2 linked regions of the Actinoplanes teichomyceticus ATCC 31121 genome follow. Each later gene encodes a partner of the first gene's protein in a complex. Links are inferred from orthologs where the notes say so. Each region holds a gene or a part of one and is shown on either strand. Other genes may lie near its edges. The genes, in order: ACTEI_RS32445 and sucB.

Region 1 (7,529 bases):
TATCTGCTGGGGCGCATCGCGGTGGCCGTCGACCGGCTCCCGGACCCGGGGGCGCGGTGTGTGATCACCGGCGCGGTGTCCGAGGTGCACGGTCGTAAAGCGCTGGTGGACTCCACGGCGTACGGCCCGGACGGCCGCCGCCTGGCGGTGGCCCGCGCCACCTGGATCCGGACGGGCTGATCGCCCGGGGCCGCCCGGACCATCGTCCCGGCCGCCGCGGGACCGGTGGCCGGGGCCGGATCGGCACGCGGTGGTTCGTCACAGACCCGACGTCCGGACGGAGCACGCTCGCGCACGGCGTAGCCTGGACTCCGGATCCCAGCCCGTCGGACGTGACGGAGTCGTCACGTGATGACAAACACGGTGAAAGAGGCGAACGCGGCAGTGTCGACGCAGCAGACTTCGCAGGACAATCCACTCGCGGACTTTGGTCCCAACGAGTGGATCGTCGACGAGATGTATCAGCGATACCTGGCCGATCCGACCAGCGTCGACCCTGCTTGGCACGATTTCTTCGCGGACTACAAACCGGCGACGGCGTCGGGCTCGATCGCGACGCCGGACGAGGCGACCGCGGCGAACGCCACCAAGTCCGCCGCCAAGGCCGGCACCGACGCCCCCGCCGCGGCCTCCGTCGCGCCGCCCAAGCCGGTGACGCCGCCCACACCCGCCGCGAAGCCGCAGCCGGCCAAGACCCCGGCGGCCAAGGCCGCGCCCAAGCCCGCGGCCGTCGACGGCGCCGCCCCGACCGGCGCCAGGACCACGGTCCTGCGCGGCGTCGCCGGCAAGATCGTGCAGAACATGGAGGCCTCGCTGCAGGTGCCCACCGCCACATCGGTGCGGGCGGTCCCGGCGAAGCTGATGGTCGACAACCGGATCGTCATCAACAACCACCTCTCCCGGGGCCGGGGCGGCAAGGTCAGCTTCACCCACCTGATCGGCTGGGCGCTGGTCCGGGCGGTCATCGCGCACCCGGAGATGAACAACACCTACGCCGAGGTCGACGGCAAGCCGACCCTGGTGCAGCCGGAGCACATCAACCTCGGTATCGCGATCGACCTGGCCAAGAAGGACGGGTCGCGCACCCTGGTGGTGCCCTCCATCAAGAACTGCGAGCAGATGGACTTCCGGCAGTTCTGGCAGGCGTACGAGGACGTGGTCCGGCGCGCCCGCCGCAACGAGCTGACCATGGAGGACTACGCCGGCACGACGATCTCGCTGACCAACCCCGGCGGCATCGGCACGGTGCACTCCATCCCGCGCCTGATGAACGGGCAGAGCGCGATCATCGGCGTCGGCGCGATGGAGTACCCGGCGCCCTACGCCGGCATGAGCGACGAGATGCTGACCGAGCTCGGCGTCAGCAAGGTCACCACGCTGACCAGCACCTACGACCACCGGGTCATCCAGGGCGCGCAGTCCGGCGAGTTCCTCAAGGTGATGCACGAGCTGCTGCTCGGCACGCACGAGTTCTACGACGAGATCTTCACGTCGCTGCGGATCCCGTACGAGCCGGTCCGCTGGGTGCGTGACGTGGCCCGGACCTCCGAGGGCCAGATCGACAAGGCCGCGCGGGTGGTCGAGCTGATCCACGCGTACCGGGTGCGCGGCCATCTGATGGCCGACACCGACCCGCTCGAGTTCACCATCCGCAAGCACCCCGACCTGGACGTCCTCCAGCACGGCCTGACGCTGTGGGACCTGGACCGGTCGTTCCCGGTCGGCGGTTTCGCCGGCAAGCAGAAGATGAAGCTGCGCGACGTGCTCGGCGTGCTGCGGGACAGCTACTGCCGCCGGGTCGGCATCGAGTACATGCACATTCAGGACCCGGAGGAGCGCCGCTGGATCCAGGAGCGCATCGAGGTCAAGTACACCAAGCCGGACGCCGAGGAGCAGAAGCACATCCTGCACCGGCTGAACCGGGCCGAGGCGTTCGAGACGTTCCTGCAGACCAAGTACGTCGGGCAGAAGCGGTTCTCGCTGGAGGGCGGCGAGTCGCTGATCCCGCTGCTGGACGCGGTGCTGCAGGCGTCCGCCGAGGCGGGGCTCGACGAGATGGTGATCGGCATGGCCCACCGGGGCCGGCTGAACGTGCTCACCAACATCGTCGGCAAGCCGTACGAGAAGCTGTTCAACGAGTTCGAGGGCTGGATGGACCCGAAGTCGGCGCACGGCTCCGGTGACGTCAAGTACCACCTCGGCCAGACCGGCAAGTACACCACGCCGGACGGCGCGCACTCGACCACGGTCAGCGTGGTCGCCAACCCGTCCCACCTGGAGGCCGTCGACCCGGTCCTGGAGGGCATCGTCCGGGCCAAGCAGGACCGCCTGGACCTGGGCCTGCACGGGTACACCGTGCTCCCGTTGCTGGTGCACGGCGACGCCGCGTTCGCCGGCCAGGGCGTGGTCGCCGAGACGCTGAACCTCTCGCAGCTGCGCGGGTACCGCACCGGCGGCACGGTGCATGTGATCGTCAACAACCAGGTCGGCTTCACCACCGCGCCGGAGTACAGCCGCTCGTCGATGTACTCGACCGACGTGGCGCGGATGATCCAGGCCCCGATCTTCCACGTGAACGGCGACGACCCGGAGGCCGTGGTCCGGGTGGCCAGGCTGGCCTTCGAGTACCGCCAGGCGTTCAACAAGGACGTCGTGATCGACATGATCTGCTACCGCCGGCGCGGTCACAACGAGGGTGACGACCCGTCGATGACCAACCCGCGGATGTACCAGATCATCGACACCAAGCGCAGCGTCCGCAAGCTCTACACCGAGGAGCTCATCGGCCGCGGCGACATCACCGTGCAGGACGCCGAGGAGCAGCTGCGCGACTACCAGTCCCGGCTGGAGGAGGTCTTCAAGGCCACCCGGGACGCGGCCGGCACCCCGCCGCGGCCGCACATCATCGCGGAGGCCCCGGAGCCCGAGGTGACCACCGCGGTGGAGCCGGACGTGGTCCGGGCCGTCGGCCAGGCGCACATCGAGCTGCCCGAGGGCTTCACCCCGCACAAGCGGGTCCAGCAGCTGCTCGACCGCCGCGCCAAGATGTCCACCGACGGCGGCATCGACTGGGGCTTCGGCGAACTGATCGCGTTCGGCTCGCTGCTCGCCCAGGGTGTGACCGTCCGCCTGGCCGGCCAGGACTCGCGGCGCGGCACGTTCACCTCGCGGCACGCCGCGATCGTGGACTCGAAGACCGGCAAGGACTTCCTGCCGATCGCCTCGCTGGCCACCGGCACCGCGCGGTTCTTCGTGCACGACTCGCTGCTGTCGGAGTACGCCGCGATGGGCTTCGAGTACGGCTACTCGGTGGAGAACCCGGACGCGCTGGTCCTCTGGGAGGCCCAGTTCGGCGACTTCGTCAACGGCGCCCAGTCGATCGTCGACGAGTTCCTCTCCTCCGGCGAGGTGAAGTGGGGCCAGCAGTCGTCGCTGGTGCTGCTGCTCCCGCACGGCATGGAGGGCCAGGGCCCGGACCACTCGTCCGGCCGGCCGGAGCGGTTCCTGCAGCTCTGCGCGCAGGACAACATGCGGGTGGCGAACCCGACCACCCCGGCGAACTACTTCCACCTGCTGCGCCGCCAGGCGCTGTCCACCAAGCGCAAGCCGCTGGTGGTGTTCTCGCCGAAGTCGCTGCTGCGGCACAAGCTGGCGGTCTCCGCGGTCGCCGACTTCACCCAGGGCACCTTCCAGCCGGTGCTGGGCGACGCCGGGGTCAACGGCCAGCCGCTGGACGCCGGCTCGGTCAAGCGGGTGCTGCTCTGCTCCGGCAAGGTCTACTACGACCTGCTGCAGGCGCGGGCCGACCGGGGCATCGCCGACACCGCGATCATCCGGATGGAGCAGATCTACCCGCTGCCCGTCGAGGAGCTCAAGGCGATCCTGGCGCAGTACCCGAACGCCGAGGACTTCGCGTGGGTCCAGGAGGAGCCGGCGAACCAGGGCGCCTGGTCGTTCGTCGCGCTCAACCTGCTGGAGCACCTGGAGGGCGTGCGGCTGCGCCGCATCTCCCGCCCGGCGGCGGCCGCCCCGGCGGTCGGCTCGGCCAAGATGCACGAGGCCGAGCAGGCGGCCCTGATCGAGGCGTCGCTGCCGCGCCCGTGATCGCCTGACCGGCGCGAGGGGGCGCTCCGCTTTCGCGGAGCGCCCCCTCTTACCATCCAGGGCATGTACTTCACCGATCGTGGCATCGAGGAGCTGGTCCAGCGGCGCGGCGAGGAGACCGTCACCCTGGAGTGGCTCGGCGAGCAGCTGCGCACCTTCGTCGACCTGCACCCGGAGTTCGAGACGCCGATCGAGCGCCTGGCCACCTGGCTGGCGCGCGACGACGAGGACGAGGACTAAAGCGGTTCCTGAGAAGGACCTTCGGCCCGGCGCGGCAGCTCCGCGGCCGGTAGTTTGAAGGTCGTGGCGCGCAGTGTCTATGTAGCGGGCTTGGGCCCGGTTGTCGGCAAGGGCACGGTGGCCCTGGGGATCGTGGAACTGCTGTCCCGGCAGGTGGCCGGGGTGTCGGTGTTCCGCCCTCTGGTCTCGGCCGCGGATCGAGATCCGCTCCTGACCGTCGTCGAGGAGCACTATCCCGGCCCGGTCAGCCCGGCCGAGTCGTTCGGCGTCACCATGGCCGAGGCGGGCGAGCTGATCGCCGACGGCCGGCGCGAGGAACTCATCGGCCGGATCGTGGAGCGGTACCGCGCCGTCGAGCGGCAGAGCACCGCGGTCGTGGTCGTCGGGAGCGACTTCTCCGACGCGAGTGACGAGAGCCGCGACGAGATTCCCCGCGAGCTGGCGTTCAACGCCCGGCTGGCGACCGAGTTCGGCAGCGTGGTGATCCCGGTGGTGACCGGGGCCGGACGCAGCGGGGAGTCGCTCGCCGCGGCGGCGCGCAGCGCGTACCACTCACTCGACGAACTCGGCGCGACGGTGGCCGCGGTGATCGCCAACCGGGTCCCGGAGGCCGCCGCCGGCGGCCCGGCGCCGAACCTGCCGGTGCCGTTCTGGAAGATCCCCGAGGTGCCGATCATCGCGGCGCCGACGGTCGGCGAGGTCGCCGACGCGCTCGACGCGACCGTCATCTCCGGTACGCCCGGCGCCCTGGACCGCGACGTGCTCGACTACCTCGTCGGTGCCGCGCACGTGCCCACCGTGCTGGAACACCTGACCGACGGGGCGCTGCTGATCACGCCGGGCGACCGCTCCGACCTGCTGGTGGCGGCGAGCGCGGCGCACGCGGCCGGCACGGTCACCCTGGCCGGGCTGGTGCTCACCGTCGGCGAGCCGCCCGACCCTCGGGTGGTGCAGGTGATCGAGCGGCTCAACACCGGCCTCGCGATGCTGGTCACCAAGTCCGACAGTTTCCACGCCATCGCCCTCTCGGACCGCCTGCAGGCGCGGCTCAACACGCCGCGCAAGGTGCAGGCGGCGATCGGGGCGTTCGAGGCGAACGTCGACACCGCCGAGCTGTCCAAGGTCCTCGACGTGGCCCGGTCGTCCCGGGTCACCCCGCTGATGTTCGAGAACGACCTGATCGACCGGGCCCGCGCGGACCGCCGCCACCTCGTGCTGCCGGAGGGCACCGAGGAGCGGATCCTGCGCGCCACCGAGACGCTGCTACGGCGCGGGGTCACCGACCTGACCCTGCTCGGCGACCCCAACGAGATCACCCGGCGGGCCCGGGAGCTGGGAGTCGACATCGGCGACGCCCGGCTGGTCGACCCGGCCACCAGCCCGTGGCGCGACGACTTCGCCGCCCGCTACGCCGAGCTGCGCAAACACAAGGCGGTCACGCTCGATCTCGCGTACGACGTGGTCCGCGACGTCAACTACTTCGGCACCATGATGGTGGCCGCCGGGCTGGCCGACGGCATGGTCTCCGGCGCGACCCACACCACGGCCGCCACCATCCGCCCGGCCTTCGAGATCATCAAGACGGTGCCGGACGTGTCCGTGGCGTCCAGCGTGTTCTTCATGCTGCTGGCCGACCGGGTGCTGGTCTACGGCGACTGCGCGGTCAACCCGGACCCGGACGCCGCCCAGCTGGCCGACATCGCGCTCTCCTCGGCGAAGACCGCGGCCGCTTTCGGCATCGAGCCACGGGTCGCGATGCTCTCCTACTCGACCGGTAAGTCCGGTTTCGGGGTGGACGTGGAGAAGGTCGCGGCGGCCACCGCGCTGGTCCGGGAACGCCGTCCCGACCTGCCGGTCGAGGGCCCGATCCAGTACGACGCGGCGATCGACCCCGCGGTGGCGGCCGCCAAGCTGCCCGGCAGCGCGGTGGCGGGCCAGGCCACGGTGTTCGTCTTCCCCGACCTGAACACCGGCAACAACACGTACAAAGCCGTACAGCGCTCGGCGAACGCGGTCGCGGTCGGCCCGGTCATGCAGGGCCTGCGCCGCCCGGTCAACGACCTGTCCCGGGGCGCGACCATCAAGGACATCATCAACACCGTCGCCATCACGGCGATCCAGGCGGGAGCGAAATGACCCGGGTACTGGTGCTCAACTGCGGTTCCTCGTCCGTGCGATACCGGTTGTTCGACGGCGCCGAGGTGCTGGCGAAGGGCCTGATCCAGCGCATCGGCGAGGCCGGCGGCGACGCGGCCGACCACCGGGAGGCGCTGCAGGAACTGATGGACCGGCTGGATCTGAGCGGGCTGGCCGCGGTGGGGCACCGGGTGGTGCACGGCGGGGAGCGGTTCACCACCTCCACCGTGATCAACGACGAGGTGGTGGCCGCCATCGAGGAGCTGATCCCGCTGGCGCCGCTGCACAACCCGGGCGCGCTGACCGGCATCCGGGTGGCCCGCAAGCTGCTGCCGGACGTGCCGCAGGTGGCGGTGTTCGACACCGCGTTCCACTCCACCATCCCGCCGGAGGGGGTGCTGTGGGCCGTCGACCGGGAGCTGACCCGGCGCTTCGGGCTGCGGCGGTACGGCTTCCACGGGACGTCCCACTCGTACGTCTCCCGGGAGACCGCCCGGATCCTCGGCAAGCCGCTGACCGAGACCAACGTGATCACGCTGCACCTGGGCAACGGCGCCAGCGCCTCGGCGGTGCGCGGCGGCCGGTGCGAGGCCACCTCGATGGGGATGACCCCGCTCAGCGGCCTGGTGATGGGCACCCGCTCCGGCGACATCGACCCCAGCGTGGTGTTCCACCTGCACCGTGTGGGCGGGATGTCGCTGGACGAGATCGAGGAGTCGCTGACCCGGCACGGCGGGATGCTCGGCCTGACCGGCGTCAACGACATGCGTGAGGTGGAGAGGCTCGTCGAGGCCGGCGACCCGGATGCGGTGCTGGCCTTCGCGATCTACAACCGCCGCCTCCGCGAGTACATCGGTTCCTACCTCGCCGTCCTCGGCCGGGTGGACGCGATCACGTTCACCGCCGGCGTGGGCGAGCATTCACCGGAGGTGCGCACCGCCGCGCTGGCCGGTCTGGAGCCGCTCGGCATCGTCCTTGACGAGGCCCGTAACCAGGCCAACGAGCTGATCATCTCGCCGGACGGCGCGCCGATCACGGTCTGCGTCGTG
Region 2 (15,244 bases), 5.8 Mb from region 1 along the record:
TGTGTGCGCGCGGCCCTGGAGTCCGGGATCACCACGTTCGACACCGCGGACGTGTACGCCGGCACCCGCGCCGAGGAGGTGCTGGGCCGGGCGCTGAAGGACGAGCGGCGCGACGGTCTGGAGATCCTCACCAAGGTGTACTGGCGTACCGGGCCGGGGGCGAACGACAGCGGCCTGTCCCGCAAGCACATCATGACCTCGATCGACGGCTCGCTGCGCCGGCTGGGCACCGACTACGTGGACGTGTACCAGGCGCACCGGTACGACCACAGCACCCCGCTGGAGGAGACCATGGAGGCGTTCGCCGACGTGGTGCACCGGGGCAAGGCACACTACATCGGCGTGTCGGAGTGGTCGGCCGAGCAGATCCGGGCCGCCAAGCCGCTCGCCGACGAGTTGCGGATCCGGCTCGTGTCGAACCAGCCGCAGTACTCGATGCTGTGGCGGGTGATCGAGGCCGAGGTGGTGCCGGCGTCGCAGGAACTGGGCCTGGGACAGATCGTCTGGTCGCCGCTGGCGCAGGGGGTGCTGACCGGCAAGTACCGGGCGGGCGAGCAGCCGCCGGCCGGGTCGCGGGCCACCGACGAGAAGTCCGGGGCGAACTTCATCGCCCGGTGGCTGGAGGACGACGTGCTGACCACGGTCGCCCGGCTCCGGCCGCTGGCCGATCAGGCCGGGCTGACCATGGGGCAGCTGGCCATCGCGTGGGTGCTGCACAACCCGAACGTGTCCGCGGCGATCATCGGCGCGTCCCGGCCCGAGCAGGTCCGGGACAACGTCAAGGCGTCCGGGGTGAAGCTGGACGACGCGCTGCTGAAGGCGATCGACGAGATCGTCGACCCGATCGTCACCCGGGACCCGGCCCTGACGACCAGCCCGGCGCAGCGGCCCTGACGGAGCGGCCCGGCCGGTCGCTGATCATCGACCGGCCGGGCCCGGCGGCCCTGATCCGCTAGTCGCTCCAGAACCGCATCAGCTCGAACCCGTCGGCGATCAGGTACCGGTCCAGCCCGAGGTGCTCGGCCAGCCAGACCACCAGCTCGGAGAAGTAGCCGCCGAGGTCGGTCTGCCACAGCGCCACGAACAGCAGCAGGAAACCGAACGGGGCGAACATGTCCCAGGCCCGCCGGTACGCCGGGCTCAGCCAGGGCCGCAGGATGCTGCCCCCGTCCAGGCCGGGGATCGGCAGCAGGTTCAGCACGCTCGCGGTGATCTGCAGGAACGCGACCACCGACAGGGCCTGCCAGAACTCCGGATGCGCGGTGTAGATCACCAGCCGGGCGCCGGTGTCGACGACCTCCGGGCCCAGGCCGAACAGGAACGGCACGGCCGCCACCACCGCCAGCACGATGTTGGTGAGCGGGCCGGCCGCGCTGATCAGCGAGTCCTTGACCTTGCTGGTGATGTACCGGTGGTCGACCCAGACGGCGCCGCCGGGCAGACCGATGCCGCCCAGGATCACCACGATCACCGGCAGCACGATGGACAGCAGCGGGTGGGTGTACTTCAACGGGTTCAGCCGCAGGTAGCCACGCTCGGCGACGGTCAGGTCGCCGGAGAAGTACGCGGCGACGGCGTGCGCGTACTCGTGCAGGCACAGGGAGATCAGCCAGCCCGAGATCACGAACAGGAACACGTCGAACCCGACGTTGCCGTACCGCGTCCAGGTGAGCACGCCGCTCACCGCGAAGATCGCGACGATGCCGACGAAGACCGGGCTCGGGACGAACGCGTTCCGAGGGGTGCGCGTGTAGACCGGTTCGTAGGTCACGTCACTCCGCCGGCTGCAGGCTCATCTGATAGTCCACCCGGTCGTCCTCGACCAGGGTGACCGTGCTGACGCCGCCGGCCTGCAACCGGCGCCACTCCTGACCGATCCAGGACTCGGCGTCGGCCTGGCTGCTGAACGTCTCGGCCGGCAGATCGACCGGTTTGCCGTCGACGTCTTCGTACCGCCAACTCCACGGCATTGAGCCGCCCCCTCACGTCGTACGTCGGTGGGCTTCCACCCTACGGCGTGCGCGGGTACGACCCGGCTCTAAGGTACGGGGCATGTCCGAAGATCGGTGGAACACGGTCCTGGTGCTCGGCGGGATCCGCTCCGGCAAATCCGCGTTCGCCGAATCGCTGGTGGCGGACGCGCCGGCGGTGCGGTACGTCGCCACCGCGGTCGGCGGCGAGGACGACCCGGAGTGGCTGGCCCGGATCGAGGAACATCAGCGTCGCCGCCCGCAGTCCTGGTCGACCGAGGAGACCGGCGCCGACCCGGCCCGGCTCACCGAGCTGCTGTCCGAGGCGGGACCGGACGACACCCTGCTCGTCGATGACCTGGGCGGGTGGGTGGCCGCGGTGCTCGACCCGGCCCGGCAGCCGAAGGACGACGAGGCGGACGTGGCCGCGCTGGCCGCCGCGGTGCGTTCCTGCTCGGCCCGCGTGGTGCTGGTCAGCCCCGAGGTCGGGCTCTCGCTGGTGCCGGTCACGCCGGTCGGCCGGGCGTTCGCGGACGCCCTCGGGACCACCAACCAGGCGCTCGCCGACGCCTGCGACGGCGTGGCGCTGGTGGTCGCCGGTCAGCCGACGTGGCTGAAGGGCGGGACGAGCGTCGTACCGGCTGCCGCGCCCCGGCCGAGACCGGCCGTCGCCGCCACCCCGGCGCCTCCCCCGCCGCCGGCCGCCCCGGTCTTCGTCACCCCGCCGGCCACGCCCGGGTTCACCGACGCGCCGGCCGGCGCCACCGTGGTGGCGCCGGTGACCGTGGCCGAGCGGGCCGCGCCGGACCGCTCCGGGGCGCTCGGCGAGAGCACCCAGACCCTGCCGCTGGTCGCGTCCGGCCTCACCCGGATCGAGCCGGGCATGGACCTGCCGCTGCCCAGCAGCGACGCCGGCCCGGACGCCCGGGAGCGCCTGGGGCAGGTCGACCTGCCCGGCGCCGGCCTGGGGATGCTCGGCGAGGCGATCGAGTTCGCCGCCGCCACGCAGGACACCACCACCCCGCGTCCATGGTCGTCGGTCCGGGTCGTGGTGGTCGCCGGCCGGCACGGCGGTGGCGCCGCCGCCGGCGCCGACCCGCAGGACGCCGAACGCCGGATCGCCGAGACCGAGCGCGGCCTGGGCCTGCTGGGCCGGCTGGCCGCGCAGGCCGGCGCGGACATCGCGGTGCTGCGCACACCGCCCACCGCGGCGATGGAGGACGGCCCGGTCGCCGAGGAGCACGCGGTCGAGGCCGCGCTGCGCCAGGGCTGGCAGCTCGCCGACGAGGCCGCCGACGCCGGCCGGGACGCGCTGCTGCTGGCCGGGATCGGGGTCGGCGTGGAGTCCGCGGCGACCGCGGTGCTCGCCGCGACCACCGGCGCCGAGGCCGCCGCCACCCTGCCGCGGGTACTGCTGCCGGGCGGCCGCTTCGACGACCACGCCTGGATGCTCCGCTGCGCCGCGATCCGCGACGCCCTGCACCGGATCCGGCACGAGCCGCGCGGCGCCACCGACATCCTGCGCGAGATCGGCGGCCTCGACCTGGCGGTCGCCACCGGCCTGCTGCTGGGCGCCGCCGCCCGGCGCGTCCCGGTGCTGCTGGACGGCCCGCTCGGCATCGCCGCCGGGCTGGTCGCCCGGGACCTGGCCGGGCAGACCCGGCACTGGTGCCTGCTGCCCGAGGCGGGCACGCTGGCGCTGGTCAAGCAGGGCGCGGACGTGCTCGGCCTGACCCCGGTGCTGCAGCTCGGGCTGGACCTGGGCGAGGGTGCGAACGCGCTGGCCGCCCTGCCGTTGCTGCGTACCGCGACGGGTCTGGCGGCGGCGCTGCCGGTCCACCCGGCGCTGCTGGCCGACCACGGCGACGCGGGCCTCAGCGACGACCTCGACGACGCCCCGGTCGCCGGGTCCACCACCCCCGACGACCCCGACCCGAGCCGGGCCGCCGCCCCGCACGGCGCCACCGACGGGAGCCGGGCCGCCCAACCCGCTCCCCACGGCGACGCCGACGCGAGCCGGGCCGGCCAACCCGCTCCCCACGGCGACGCCGACGCGAGCCGGGCCGGCCAACCCGCTCCCCACGGCGACGCCGACGCGAGCCGGGCCGGCCAACCCGCCGCCCCGAGCGGCAACGCCGACCGGGGCCGGGCCGCAGAGCCGGGCGGCACACCCGGCGGCACCGGGATCGCCGGCGCGAACGCCACTTTCGGCAGCGACGCGGGCCCGGTCACCGGCTCGGCCGGCGGCGTCGAAGGCAGCGGCGCCGAAGGCGGCGCGGCCGGGCGGTCGTGACCGTAACGCCGGGCCGGGCGCTGGACGGCCTCCGGCTGGCGGTCACCACGCTCACCGTCCTGCCGCTGCGCGCAGGCCGGGTGGACCGCCCCACCGCCGCCGTCGCGATGGGCCTGGCGCCGCTGGTCGGCGCGGTGCTGGGCCTGACGCTGGCCGGTCTGCACGGGGGCCTGCGGACGCTCGGCGCGCCCGCGCTCGTCGCGGCTGGAGTCGCGGTGGCCGCGGGGGCCTTGCTGACCCGCGGCCTGCACCTGGACGGCCTGGCCGACACGGTCGACGCCCTGGGCTCCTACCGCTCCGGCCCGGGCGCCCTGGAAATCATGAAAAAGCCAGACATCGGCCCGTTCGGGGTCGTGGCCCTCGCCGCCACCGTCCTCATCCAGGCCGCCGCGCTGGCCGCCGTCCCGTGGTGGTCGCTGGTGATCGCCTGGACCACCGGCCGTCTGGCGATCACGGTGGCCTGCCGCCGCGGCGTCCCTCCGGCCCGCCCCGAAGGCCTGGGCGCGATGGTCGCCTCCACGGTTTCGATCCCGGCGCTGCTGCCGGCCGCCGTGGCGGTCGCCGCGGCCGCGATCCCCGCCGTCCCCGGCCGCCCGTGGCAGGGCCCGGTAGCCGTCCTGCTCGCCCTCGCCGCGGTTCTCGTGCTGCTGCGGCACTGCGTCCGCCGCCTCGGCGGCATCACCGGTGATGTCCTCGGCGCCTGCGTGGAGCTGGCCACCACGGTCACCCTGGTCACCCTCACCCTGCGCTGACCCGGCACCACCCGCCCGCGAGACGCGGGCGGTCCGCTCCCGCTCGAACCCTTCCCGGGTACGACCCGGAAGTCCCGTCCGCAGGCCGAGCCGAGCCCCGTCCGTGCCCCCGCAGGACCCGTGCTATGCGCCCCGGAGCCCCAGCCAGCACGGCGCGCAAAGCCCCAGCCAGCACGGCGCAAAGCCCCAGCCAGCACCGGCACCCGAAGCCCCAGGCGGCGCCGACGGTGGTCACCCCACCCCGACAACAACCGCCGGCGCCAATCCCACTCTGCCTGGTCTCACGTGAATAAATCCACCAAATCACCCATAAGCATCCGCCGGGCAAGCCCGCTGCCCGGGCGGTGATCACGTCGGCCTCGGAACACCCACGAACACCAGCCCAACCCGCCCAGGGGGCTCTGGGGTGTTCCATCCGGGCGAGCCGGCTGGCACTGAGGGCGGTGAGGCCAGCCTCAGAACGCCCGCCAGCACCAGCCCGACACGTCCAACTGGCGAGGAAGCCGGTCACGCCAGCGCCACCACCAGCACCAGCACCAGCCCGACACGTCCAGCCAGCGAGGAAGGCAGTCAGCCCGGCCCCGCGACGGCCACCCACATCAGCCGGACACTCACGGCTGGCACAGACGGCGGGCATGGCGGTGCGATGGCCACCGGGAGCACCAGCTGAGAGCCGGGGGGCGCGGCACCGTCCGAGTCCAGGTGCCGCGCCGCGAGGGCACGCACGGGGCTCGGCTCCGGCCTGCGGACGGGACTCCCGCTTCGTATCCGGAAAAGGCATTGGCCTGGGCCGCGCCTTCGCCGAAGCGCGCGACGGTCCGGGGTGGCACCCAGCTTGCGGGCGGACGATCCGGGCACCGCAGGGCGGGCCAGCACCCGGGGCACGCGCGAGCAGGCCCGACGCGCCACGAACCGGGCAGCCCGCCCAGTCGGCGCAACCCGCCGAGTCAGTGCCGGGCCTACACACAAGCAGCGCGACACCATGCACCCCGACCCGACACCCGGCGTGCCGGCCAGCGGACCGACGGCGGGCACGCGGGTCAGCGGACCGACGTGGCGGGCTCGCGGGTCAGCGGACCGACGGCGGGCACGCGGGTCAGCGGACCGACGGCTGGACGAACGGGGGTTTGACCAGGCGGGCCTCGGTGCGGCGGCCGCGGATGTCGATCTGGACCAGGTCGCCGTCGGCGAGGCCGGCGGCGGTGTCGATCAGGGCCAGCGCGATGCCGACCTTCTTCGTCGGGGAGAACGTGCCGCTGGTCGTCTCGCCGACCGGGGTGTCGCCGGCCAGGACCGGCATGTGGCCGCGCGGGATGCCGCGGCCGGTGACCTCCAGGCCGCGCAGCTGGCGGCGCGGGCCGGCGGCCTTCTCGGCGAGCAGCGCGTCGCGGCCCCAGAAGGCGGGTTTGTTCCAGCCGACCGCCCAGCCGGAACGGGCCTGCACCGGGCTGATCTCCAGCGACAGCTCCTGGCCGTGCAGCGGGTAGCCCATCTCGGTGCGCAGCGTGTCCCGGGCGCCGAGGCCGCACGGCCGGACCCCGGCGGCGATCACCGCGTCCCAGACGGTGGCCGCGGCGTCCCAGGGGACGACCAGCTCGTAGCCGTGTTCCCCGGTGTAGCCGGTGCGGCAGACCACCAGTCCCGCACCGTTCAGCGTGGCGCCGGTGAACGACATGTAGTCGTGGTCGGTGGGCAGGCCGAGTTCCGTCAGCACGGCGGCCGACCGCGGGCCCTGCACGGCCAGGACGGCGAAGTCGCGGTGCAGGTCGGTCACCGTGATCGGCTCGGGCGCGGCGGCGGCCAGGCGGCGGACCACCTCGGCGGTGTTCGCCGCGTTCGGGATCAGGAAGACGTCGTCCGGGCCGTAGAGGTACGCGATCAGGTCGTCCACCACGCCGCCGGAGGGATCGCAGCAGAGCGTGTACTGCGCCTTGCCCGGCTGGATCCGGTCCAGGTCGTTGGTCAGGCAGGAGTTCACGAACCGGGCCGCGCCGGCGCCCCGGACCCGGGCCTTGCCCAGGTGCGACACGTCGAACACGCCGGCCGCCTCACGCACCGCGGCGTGCTCGCGCAGGACGCCGCCACCGGCGTACTCCAGGGGCATCTCCCAGCCGCCGAACGGGGCGAACTTCGCGCCCAGCGCAACGTGGCGATCGTGGAGCGGGGAGCGGAAGAACTCGGCAGACATGAGACTCAACTTACCGGTGACCTTGGGGCTCGTTAGAGTCGCGGGGAGCACCACCTTTTCCCACCAGCCGGGAGCACGCCCACCGGCGAGTTCCGGCCCTGACGTCCCGGAGTGCCCGAGTGACCCAGCCCAACCTCAGCCTGGTCGACACCGACCCGGCCGAATTGGCGGTCGATGCCATCGTCATCGGCCTGCACAGCCAGCCCGACCAGGACGGCGCCCTGCTTCCGGCGGCGGGCGCGGAGAGCATCGCCGCGGCGTTCGACGGGAAGCTGACGTCGACGCTGGCGCTGCTCGGCGCGACCGGCGCGCCGGGTGAGGTGACCAAGCTGGCCACCCTCGGCACCGTCGCCGCGCCCCTGGTGGTCGCGGTGGGCCTGGGCGACGAGCCGTCCGGCTCGGCGCCCGACCTGGAGACGCTGCGCCGGGGCGCCGGCGCCGCGGTCCGCGCCCTGGCCGGCAGCGCCACCGTGGCGCTGGCCCTGCCGCTGCCGGACGACGCCGACGCGCCGGCGGTGCTGCGCGCCGTGCTGGAGGGCGCGCTGCTCGGGTCGTACCGGTTCGCCGGCTACAAGACCAAGCCGCAGAAGGGCCGCCGGGAGCCGGTCGCCGCGCTGCAGGTGCACGTGCCGGACGCCGCCGACGCGGCGGCCGCGGCCGAGCTGTCCCGCGCCGAGGTGGTCGGCCGGGCGGTCCGGCAGGCCCGGGACTGGGTCAACATGGCGCCGAACGAGCTGCGCCCGGCGCACTTCGCCGACCTGGTGGCGTCTGCCGCCGACGAGCTCGGCCTCGGTGTCGAGGTGCTCGACCTCGACCAGCTCAAGGCCGGCGGGTACGGCGGGATCGTGGCGGTCGGCCAGGGTTCCGAGGCGCCGCCGCGGCTGGTCAAGCTGACCTACGTGCCGGAGGGTGTCGCCGAGCCGAAGCGGGTGGCGCTGGTCGGCAAGGGCATCACCTTCGACACCGGTGGTGTCAGCATCAAGCCGGCGGCGGGCATGTGGGAGATGAAGTCGGACATGGCCGGTGCGGCCGCGGTGGCCGCCACCATGCTGGCGATCGCCGCGCTCCGACCCGGCGTCGCGGTCTCCGGCTATCTGGCGATCGCGGAGAACATGCCGTCCGGGTCGGCGTACCGGCCGGGTGACGTGGTCACCATGTTCAACGGCAAGCGGGTCGAGGTGTTCAACACCGACGCCGAGGGCCGGATGGTGCTCGGCGACGCGATGGCCCGGGCCTGCGCGGACGGCGCCGACTACCTGTTCGAGACCTCCACCCTGACCGGCGGCCAGGTGATCTCGCTGGGCAAGCGGATCGCCGGGCTGATGGGCTCGGAGGCGGCGACCGCGCTGGTGCAGGCCGCCGGGGACGCGGTCGGCGAGCCGGGCTGGCCGATGCCGCTGCCGGACGACGTGCGCAAGGGCATGGAATCGGAGATCGCCGACATCTGCCAGACCAACTCCAGCCTCGACCGGGCCGGGCACATGCTGCAGGGCGGCGTGTTCCTGCGCGAGTTCGTCGAGCCGGGGGTGGAGTGGGCGCACATCGACATCGCCGGGCCGGCGTACCACTCCGGCGAGCCGACCGGGTACTGGACCAAGGGCGGGACCGGGGTGCCGATCCGCACCCTGCTGCGCGTGGTCGACGAGCTGGCGGGTTAGCCGCGGGTGTGGCGCCGCCCGGCCGGGTCAGGCCGGGCGGCGCTTCTGCCGGGCGTTGTAGTCGCGCATCCGTTGCGGGTAGCCGAGCAGCCGGACGTCGTAGATGGGCAGCGAGAGCTGGTGCGCGAACCGGCGGGCGATCTCCGGCGACCCGATCCGCCGCCGGGTCCACTCCCCGTCGTGTGCGACAAGCAACACGGTGGTCTCGGTCACCGTGGTCCGCGGCTCGACGAACGCCTCGACACCCCGGCGGGTGCGGATGAATTGCGTAAGATGGTCCAGATCGGCCTGATCAACCGGGCGCCCGCCGGGTCCACTGGATCGCGGGCGCCGCCGAAACCAAGCCACTGCCCCTCCTCGTCCTGGATCCCGCAAGGGTACGACGGGCCGACGTGTCGTGGGGCACCTGACTGCATTGACCGGGTCTTGAAGTGACAAGATGTCCGAGACGGGACTGTGACCGTTTCCATTGTGTGACCCACATGGCGACGACTCGACCACTGGAGTCAACGTGAGCCAGCCGAACGGCGGAACCTTCGACATCGTCATTCTCGGCGCAGGCAGCGGCGGGTACGCGGCCGCGCTGCGCGCCGCCGAACTGAACCTCTCCGTAGCGCTGATCGACAAGGCCGAGGTCGGTGGCACCTGCCTGCACCGGGGCTGCATCCCGACCAAGGCGCTGCTGCACGCGGCGGAGATCGCCGACCAGACCCGGGAGAGCGAGCAGTTCGGCATCAAGGCCAATCTGGTCGGTGTCGACATGGCCGGGGTGAACGCGTACAAGGACGGCGTCGTCGGCCGTCTGTACAAGGGCCTGCAGGGCCTGCTGGGCCACAACAAGAACATCACCGTGGTGGCCGGCGCCGGCAAGCTGGTCAGCCGGGACACCGTCGAGGTGGACGGGCAGCGCTACACCGGCCGCAACGTGATCCTGGCGACCGGCTCCTACTCGCGGACCCTGCCCGGCCTGGACGTGGACGGCCAGCGGGTGATCACCAGCGAGCACGCCCTGAAGCTGGACCGGGTGCCGAGCTCCGCGATCGTGCTGGGCGGCGGCGTGATCGGCGTCGAGTTCGCCAGTGTCTGGAAGTCGTTCGGCGCCGACGTGACCATCGTCGAGGCCCTCCCCCGGCTGGTCGCCGCGGAGGACGAGGAGATCTCGAAGACCGTCGAGCGCGCCTTCCGCAAGCGGAAGATCAACTTCAAGGTCGGCAAGCCGTTCGAGAAGGTCGAGAAGACCGAGAACGGCGTGCGGGTCACCATCGCCGGCGGCGACGTCCTGGAGGCGGAGGTCCTGCTGGTCGCGGTCGGCCGTGGCCCGACGACCGCCAACCTGGGGTACGAGGAGCAGGGCATCACCCTGGACCGCGGCTTCGTGATCACCAACGAGCGCCTGCACACCGGGGTCGGCAACATCTACGCCGTCGGTGACATCGTGCCCGGCCTGCAGCTCGCGCACCGCGGGTTCCAGCAGGGCATCTTCGTGGCCGAGGAGATCGCCGGACGGAACCCGGCGGTGATCGACGAGGCCGGCATCCCGCGGGTCACCTACTCCGACCCGGAGATCGCGTCGGTCGGCCTGACCGAGGCCAAGGCCAAGGAGAAGTACGGCGCCGACAAGGTGTCCTCGTACAACTACAACCTGGGCGGCAACGGCAAGAGCCAGATCCTCAAGACCGCGGGCTTCGTCAAGCTCGTCCGCGTGAACGACGGCCCGGTGGTCGGCGTCCACATGGTCGGCGCCCGGATGGGCGAGCTGGTCGGCGAGGCCCAGCTGATCTACAACTGGGAGGCCTTCCCGGAGGAGGTCGCCCAGCTCGTACACGCCCACCCGACGCAGAACGAGGCGCTGGGCGAGGCCTTCCTCGCGCTCGCGGGCAAGCCGCTGCACGCGCACAGCTGATTCGATCGTTCGAAGCGTTAAGGAGTTTGGGGAAAAATGCCGGTATCGGTAACCATGCCGCGGCTGGGTGAGAGCGTCACCGAGGGCACCGTCACGCGTTGGCTCAAGCAGGAGGGCGAGCGCGTCGAGATCGACGAGCCGCTGCTCGAGGTCTCCACCGACAAGGTCGACACGGAGATTCCGTCGCCCGCCGCGGGCGTGCTCTCCCGCATCGTGGTCGGCGAGGACGAGACCGCGGAGGTCGGCAGCGAGCTGGCCGTCATCGCCGGGGACGGCGAGGACGCCGGTTCGGCCGCTCCCGCCCCGGCCCAGCAGGCGCAGGCCGAGCCGGAGCCGCCGGCGCCGACCACGCCGTCGACCGAGAAGCCGGTCGAGGCGGAGGCCCCCGCGCCGCAGGCCGCCTCGGCCCCGGCCGGCGGTTCCGCCGACGGCACCGCGGTGAAGATGCCGGCGCTCGGCGAGAGCGTCACCGAGGGCACCGTCACCCGCTGGCTCAAGCAGGTCGGCGACGCCGTCGAGCTGGACGAGCCGCTGCTCGAGGTCTCCACCGACAAGGTCGACACCGAGATCCCGTCGCCGGTGGCCGGCACGCTGCTGGAGATCAAGGTCGCCGAGGACGAGACGGCCGAGGTCGGCGCCGAGCTGGCCATCGTCGGCTCCGCGGCGGCCGCGCCGGCCGCCGAGTCCCAGCCGGCACCCGCCCCGGCCGCCGAGTCGAAGCCGGCGCCCGCCGCCGAGGCCAAGCCCGCGCCGGCCGCCGAGTCGAAGCCGGCGCCCGCCCCGCAGCAGCCGAAGATCGAGTCGGCCCCGACGCCGGACGTGACGCCGGCCGGCGAGTCTTACGCGACCCCGTCGCCCGCCGCCGAGTCCAAGCAGGCCGCCGCCCAGTCCCAGCCGGCCGCCCCGGCGGCCCCGGCCGCCGCGACGGTCAAGGCGAACGGCGCCGGCGACGCCGGCTACGTGACCCCGCTGGTCCGCAAGCTGGCGGCCGAGAAGGGCGTGGACCTGTCCTCGCTGACCGGAACCGGCGTCGGAGGCCGGATCCGCAAGCAGGACGTGCTCGACGCCGCAGAGAAGGCCGCCGCGGCCAAGGCCCAGGCCGCCGCCCCGGCACCGGCCCCCGCCCCGGCCGCGGCGCCCGCCGCTGCCAAGGCCAAGCCGGAGCCGAGCCCGCTGCGGGGCCGCACCGAGAAGCTGACCCGCATCCGGGCCACCATCGCCCGGCGCATGGTGGAGTCGCTGCAGATCTCGGCGCAGCTCACCACGGTCGTCGAGGTGGACGTCACCAAGATCGCCAACCTGCGGAACAAGGCCAAGGCCGACTTCCAGGCCAAGCACGGCGTGAAGCTCACCTTCCTGCCGTTCTTCGCCCTGGCCACGGTCGAGGCGCTGCAGCAGCACCCGGTGGTCAACTCCTCAATCGACGTCGAGGCGGGCACGGTCACCTACCACGGCGCCGAGCACCTGGGCATCGCGGTGGACGCGCCGAAGGGCCTCGTCGTCCCGGTGATCAAGGACGCCGGCGACCTGAACCTGGCCGGTCTGGCCAAGCGGATCGCGGACCTCGCCGACCGCACCCGCAACAACAAGATCGGGCCGGACGAGATCGGTGGCGGCACCTTCACGCTGACCAACACCGGCAGCCGGGGCGCGCTGTTCGACACCCCGATCATCAACCAGCCGCAGGTCGGCATCCTCGGTCTCGGCGCGGTCGTCAAGCGCCCGGTGATCGTGAACGACCCGGAGCTGGGCGAGATCATCGCGCCGCGGTCGATGGTCTACCTGGCGCTCAGCTACGACCACCGGATCGTGGACGGCGCGGACGCCGCCCGCTTCCTGGGCACCCTCAAGGAGCGCCTGGAAGCCGGGCACTTCGAGGCCGAGCTCGGTCTCTGAGCCGCTGACGGAAAGCCGGGGGTGCCCACCCCCGGCTTTTTGTTGGCATCGTTCGATCTTCGGGAAAGAATCGGGACATGCGGATCGTCATGGCCGGCGCGTCCGGCTTTCTCGGTGTCCGGCTCGCCGAGCGGTTGCGCGCCGGGGGCCACGACATCCACCGTCTGGTGCGGCACCCGGCCGGTGTCGGCGAGTCCACCTGGACGCCCTCGCAGGGCCGGCTCGACCCGGCCGTGCTCGCCGGCGCGGACGCGGTGATCAACCTGGCCGGGGCGAACATCGGCGCGCACCGCTGGACGACCCGCTACAAGAACGTGCTCCGGGCCAGCCGGGTGGACACCACCGACACGCTGGCCCGCGCGATCGCCAAGCTGCCCGAGACCGAGCGCCCGCGCACCCTGCTGCAGGCCTCCGCCGTCGGCTGGTACGGCGACACCGGCGACCACGAGGTCACCGAGGAGGCCCCGGCCGGCGCCACGTTCCTGGCCGACATCTGCCGGGTCTGGGAGGCCGCCGCCCGGCCGGCCGAGGACGCCGGCGCCCGGGTCGTGCTGCTGCGCACCGCACCGGTCCTGGACCGGCAGGGCTCACTGCTGAAACCGTTGCTGCCGCTGTTCAAGCTGGGCGGCGGCGCCAAGATCGGCGGCGGGCGGCAGTGGATGGCCTGGATCGCGCTGACCGACTGGCTGCGCGCCGCCGAGTTCCTCCTGCAGCGGACGGACCTGGCCGGCCCGGTCAACCTGGTCTCCGCGGTGCAGTGCACGAACGAGCAGTTCACCAGGGCGCTGGCCGCCAAGCTGCGCCGCCCGGCGCTGCTGAGCGTGCCCGGCCCGGTGCTGGACCTGGCGCTGGGCGAGCTGGGCGGGGAGGCACAGCGGAGCCAGCGGGCAATCCCTGGCGTTCTGCGCAACGCAGGATTCTCCTGGACGTACCCGGACATTGAGTCCGCCTTGGCGGCCGCGTTGCAACCGCAACCCACGGTTAGCCGCTGATCTAGAGCACGCGCTGCTAACCTGCGCGTGATGTCCGTCGCCGCCCCTGCCCCCGCCGCGTCCGCCGACCCGCCCTCGGAGCCCGACAGCACGTCCGGGCGCCGCTGGCGGGTGTGGCGTGCCCACCTGACCATGGCCCTGGTCGCGCTCGCCCTGGCGGTGTACGTGACCGGCGGCCTCTGGGACGACCCGTACACTCACGTGCTCTCCGACAACGTCGGTGACCAGGCCTTCTTCGAGTGGCTGATGGGGTACGGGTACTACACCGTCACCCAGGGGTCGGACCCGTTCTTCACCGATCTGCTGAACACCCCGCTCGGCGTCAACCTGGCCGCGAACACCTCGATCACGGTGTACACCGTGCTGTTCGCCCCGCTGACGCACCTGGCCGGGCCGCAGATCAGCTTCGTGACCGTGCTGACGCTGAACCTGGCTGGCTCGGCGTTCGCGTGGTACCTGTTCCTGCGCCGCTGGCTGGTGCGGCACGCCGGCGCGGCGGCCGTGGCCGGGCTGTTCTGCGGATTCGCCCCGGGGTTCATCTCGCACGCCAACGGCCACCTGAACTGGACCGCCGGCTGGATCGCGCCGGTCGTGCTCTGGCAGGTGCTGAAACTGCGCGAACCGGGGCGGTGGCTACGCAACGGGCTGCGGCTGGGGCTGTTGCTCGCGGTCGGCTTCTCGATCGCCGCCGAGGGGCTGTTCTACACCGCCCTGGCCAGCGGAATCTTCGTGGTCGTCTGGTCGCTGGCGAAGTCGGTGCGGGCCGAGGCGCGCGCGGCGCTGCCCACCGTGCTGGCCGCCCTGGGCGTGACCGCGGTGGTGGCCGGCACGCTGCTCGGCTATCCGCTCTACATGCACTTCGCCGGCCCGCAGACGTTCTCCGGGACCGGGTTCAACCAGCGCTACTTCGTCGAGGACGTGGCGGCGTACCTCACCTATCCGAGCCGCTCGCTGGGCACGCTGTTCGGGTTGGGCAAGGAGCTGGCGCCGAACCGGACCGAGGAGACGTCGTTCTTCGGCCTGCCCCTGGTCGTGCTGATCCTGGTCTCGTTCGGGCTGCTGTGGTGGCGCGCCGAGCCGGGGCGGCGGGCCACGCTGCGCGCGGTGGGCGCGGTCGGCCTGGTCTTCCTGGTGCTGTCCTGGGGCCCGCGGCCGATGGTGAACAAGCACGAGTGGGACATCCCGCTGCCCTACACCTCGCTGATGCACCTGCCGCTGTTCGACTCGGCGCTGCCGCTGCGGTTCGCGCTCGTCGTGATCGGGGTGTTCGGCATCGTGCTCGCGCTGATCCTGGACCAGCTGATCAGCCGGCGGATCCCGGTCGGCGCGCTGCACGCCGGGCTCTCCACGGCGGTGGTGGTCAGCCTGCTGCCGATCATCCCGCTCCCGCTGCGCGTGCAGCACCGGGCCGCCGAGCCGGCGTTCATCGCCGACGGCACCTGGAAGAGGTACGTCCCGCCGGGCGGCACGCTGACCGCGCTGCCGTTCGCGCTCAACGTGACCGCGGACGGGCAGCGCTGGCAGGCGTACACGATGGCCCGCGGCGGCCGGCAGTTCCGGATCCCGGAGGGCTACTTCCTCGGCCCGCAGGC

The links.
Region 2: ACTEI_RS32445 (region 1) and sucB share a complex: the UniProt entries of both Bacillus subtilis proteins name them as parts of the 2-oxoglutarate dehydrogenase (OGDH) complex. The link is inferred for Actinoplanes teichomyceticus ATCC 31121 from one-to-one orthologs.

The regions. Positions count from the first base shown.
Region 1 is NZ_CP023865.1:7,398,630-7,406,158, forward strand. Bases 1-4,304 are described here. They hold ACTEI_RS32445 (multifunctional oxoglutarate decarboxylase/oxoglutarate dehydrogenase thiamine pyrophosphate-binding subunit/dihydrolipoyllysine-residue succinyltransferase subunit), read left to right. Parts: upstream 1-351; coding sequence 352-4,104; downstream 4,105-4,304. Other genes in these bases: ACTEI_RS37525 (hypothetical protein), read left to right, coding at 1-180; ACTEI_RS37530 (DUF6104 family protein), read left to right, coding at 4,168-4,304. Also shown: more of ACTEI_RS37530, read left to right, coding at 4,305-4,344; pta (phosphate acetyltransferase), read left to right, coding at 4,399-6,480; ACTEI_RS32455 (acetate/propionate family kinase), read left to right, coding at 6,477-7,529. UniProt on the Bacillus subtilis protein: E1 component of the 2-oxoglutarate dehydrogenase (OGDH) complex which catalyzes the decarboxylation of 2-oxoglutarate, the first step in the conversion of 2-oxoglutarate to succinyl-CoA and CO(2).
Region 2 is NZ_CP023865.1:1,614,167-1,629,410, reverse strand. What follows is about bases 10,236-13,230. They hold sucB (2-oxoglutarate dehydrogenase, E2 component, dihydrolipoamide succinyltransferase), read left to right. Parts: upstream 10,236-10,800; coding sequence 10,801-12,660; downstream 12,661-13,230. Other genes in these bases: ACTEI_RS07390 (TIGR01777 family oxidoreductase), read left to right, coding at 12,738-13,230; lpdA (dihydrolipoyl dehydrogenase), read left to right, coding at 10,236-10,764. Also shown: ACTEI_RS07440 (aldo/keto reductase family protein), read left to right, coding at 1-894; ACTEI_RS07435 (site-2 protease family protein), read right to left, coding at 953-1,771; ACTEI_RS07430 (hypothetical protein), read right to left, coding at 1,773-1,970; ACTEI_RS07425 (bifunctional adenosylcobinamide kinase/adenosylcobinamide-phosphate guanylyltransferase), read left to right, coding at 2,053-4,263; ACTEI_RS07420 (adenosylcobinamide-GDP ribazoletransferase), read left to right, coding at 4,260-5,015; glycine cleavage system aminomethyltransferase GcvT, read right to left, coding at 6,112-7,203; ACTEI_RS07410 (leucyl aminopeptidase), read left to right, coding at 7,323-8,861; ACTEI_RS07405 (hypothetical protein), read right to left, coding at 8,889-9,209; more of lpdA, read left to right, coding at 9,373-10,235; more of ACTEI_RS07390, read left to right, coding at 13,231-13,652; ACTEI_RS07385 (DUF6311 domain-containing protein), read left to right, coding at 13,683-15,244. UniProt on the Bacillus subtilis protein: E2 component of the 2-oxoglutarate dehydrogenase (OGDH) complex which catalyzes the second step in the conversion of 2-oxoglutarate to succinyl-CoA and CO(2).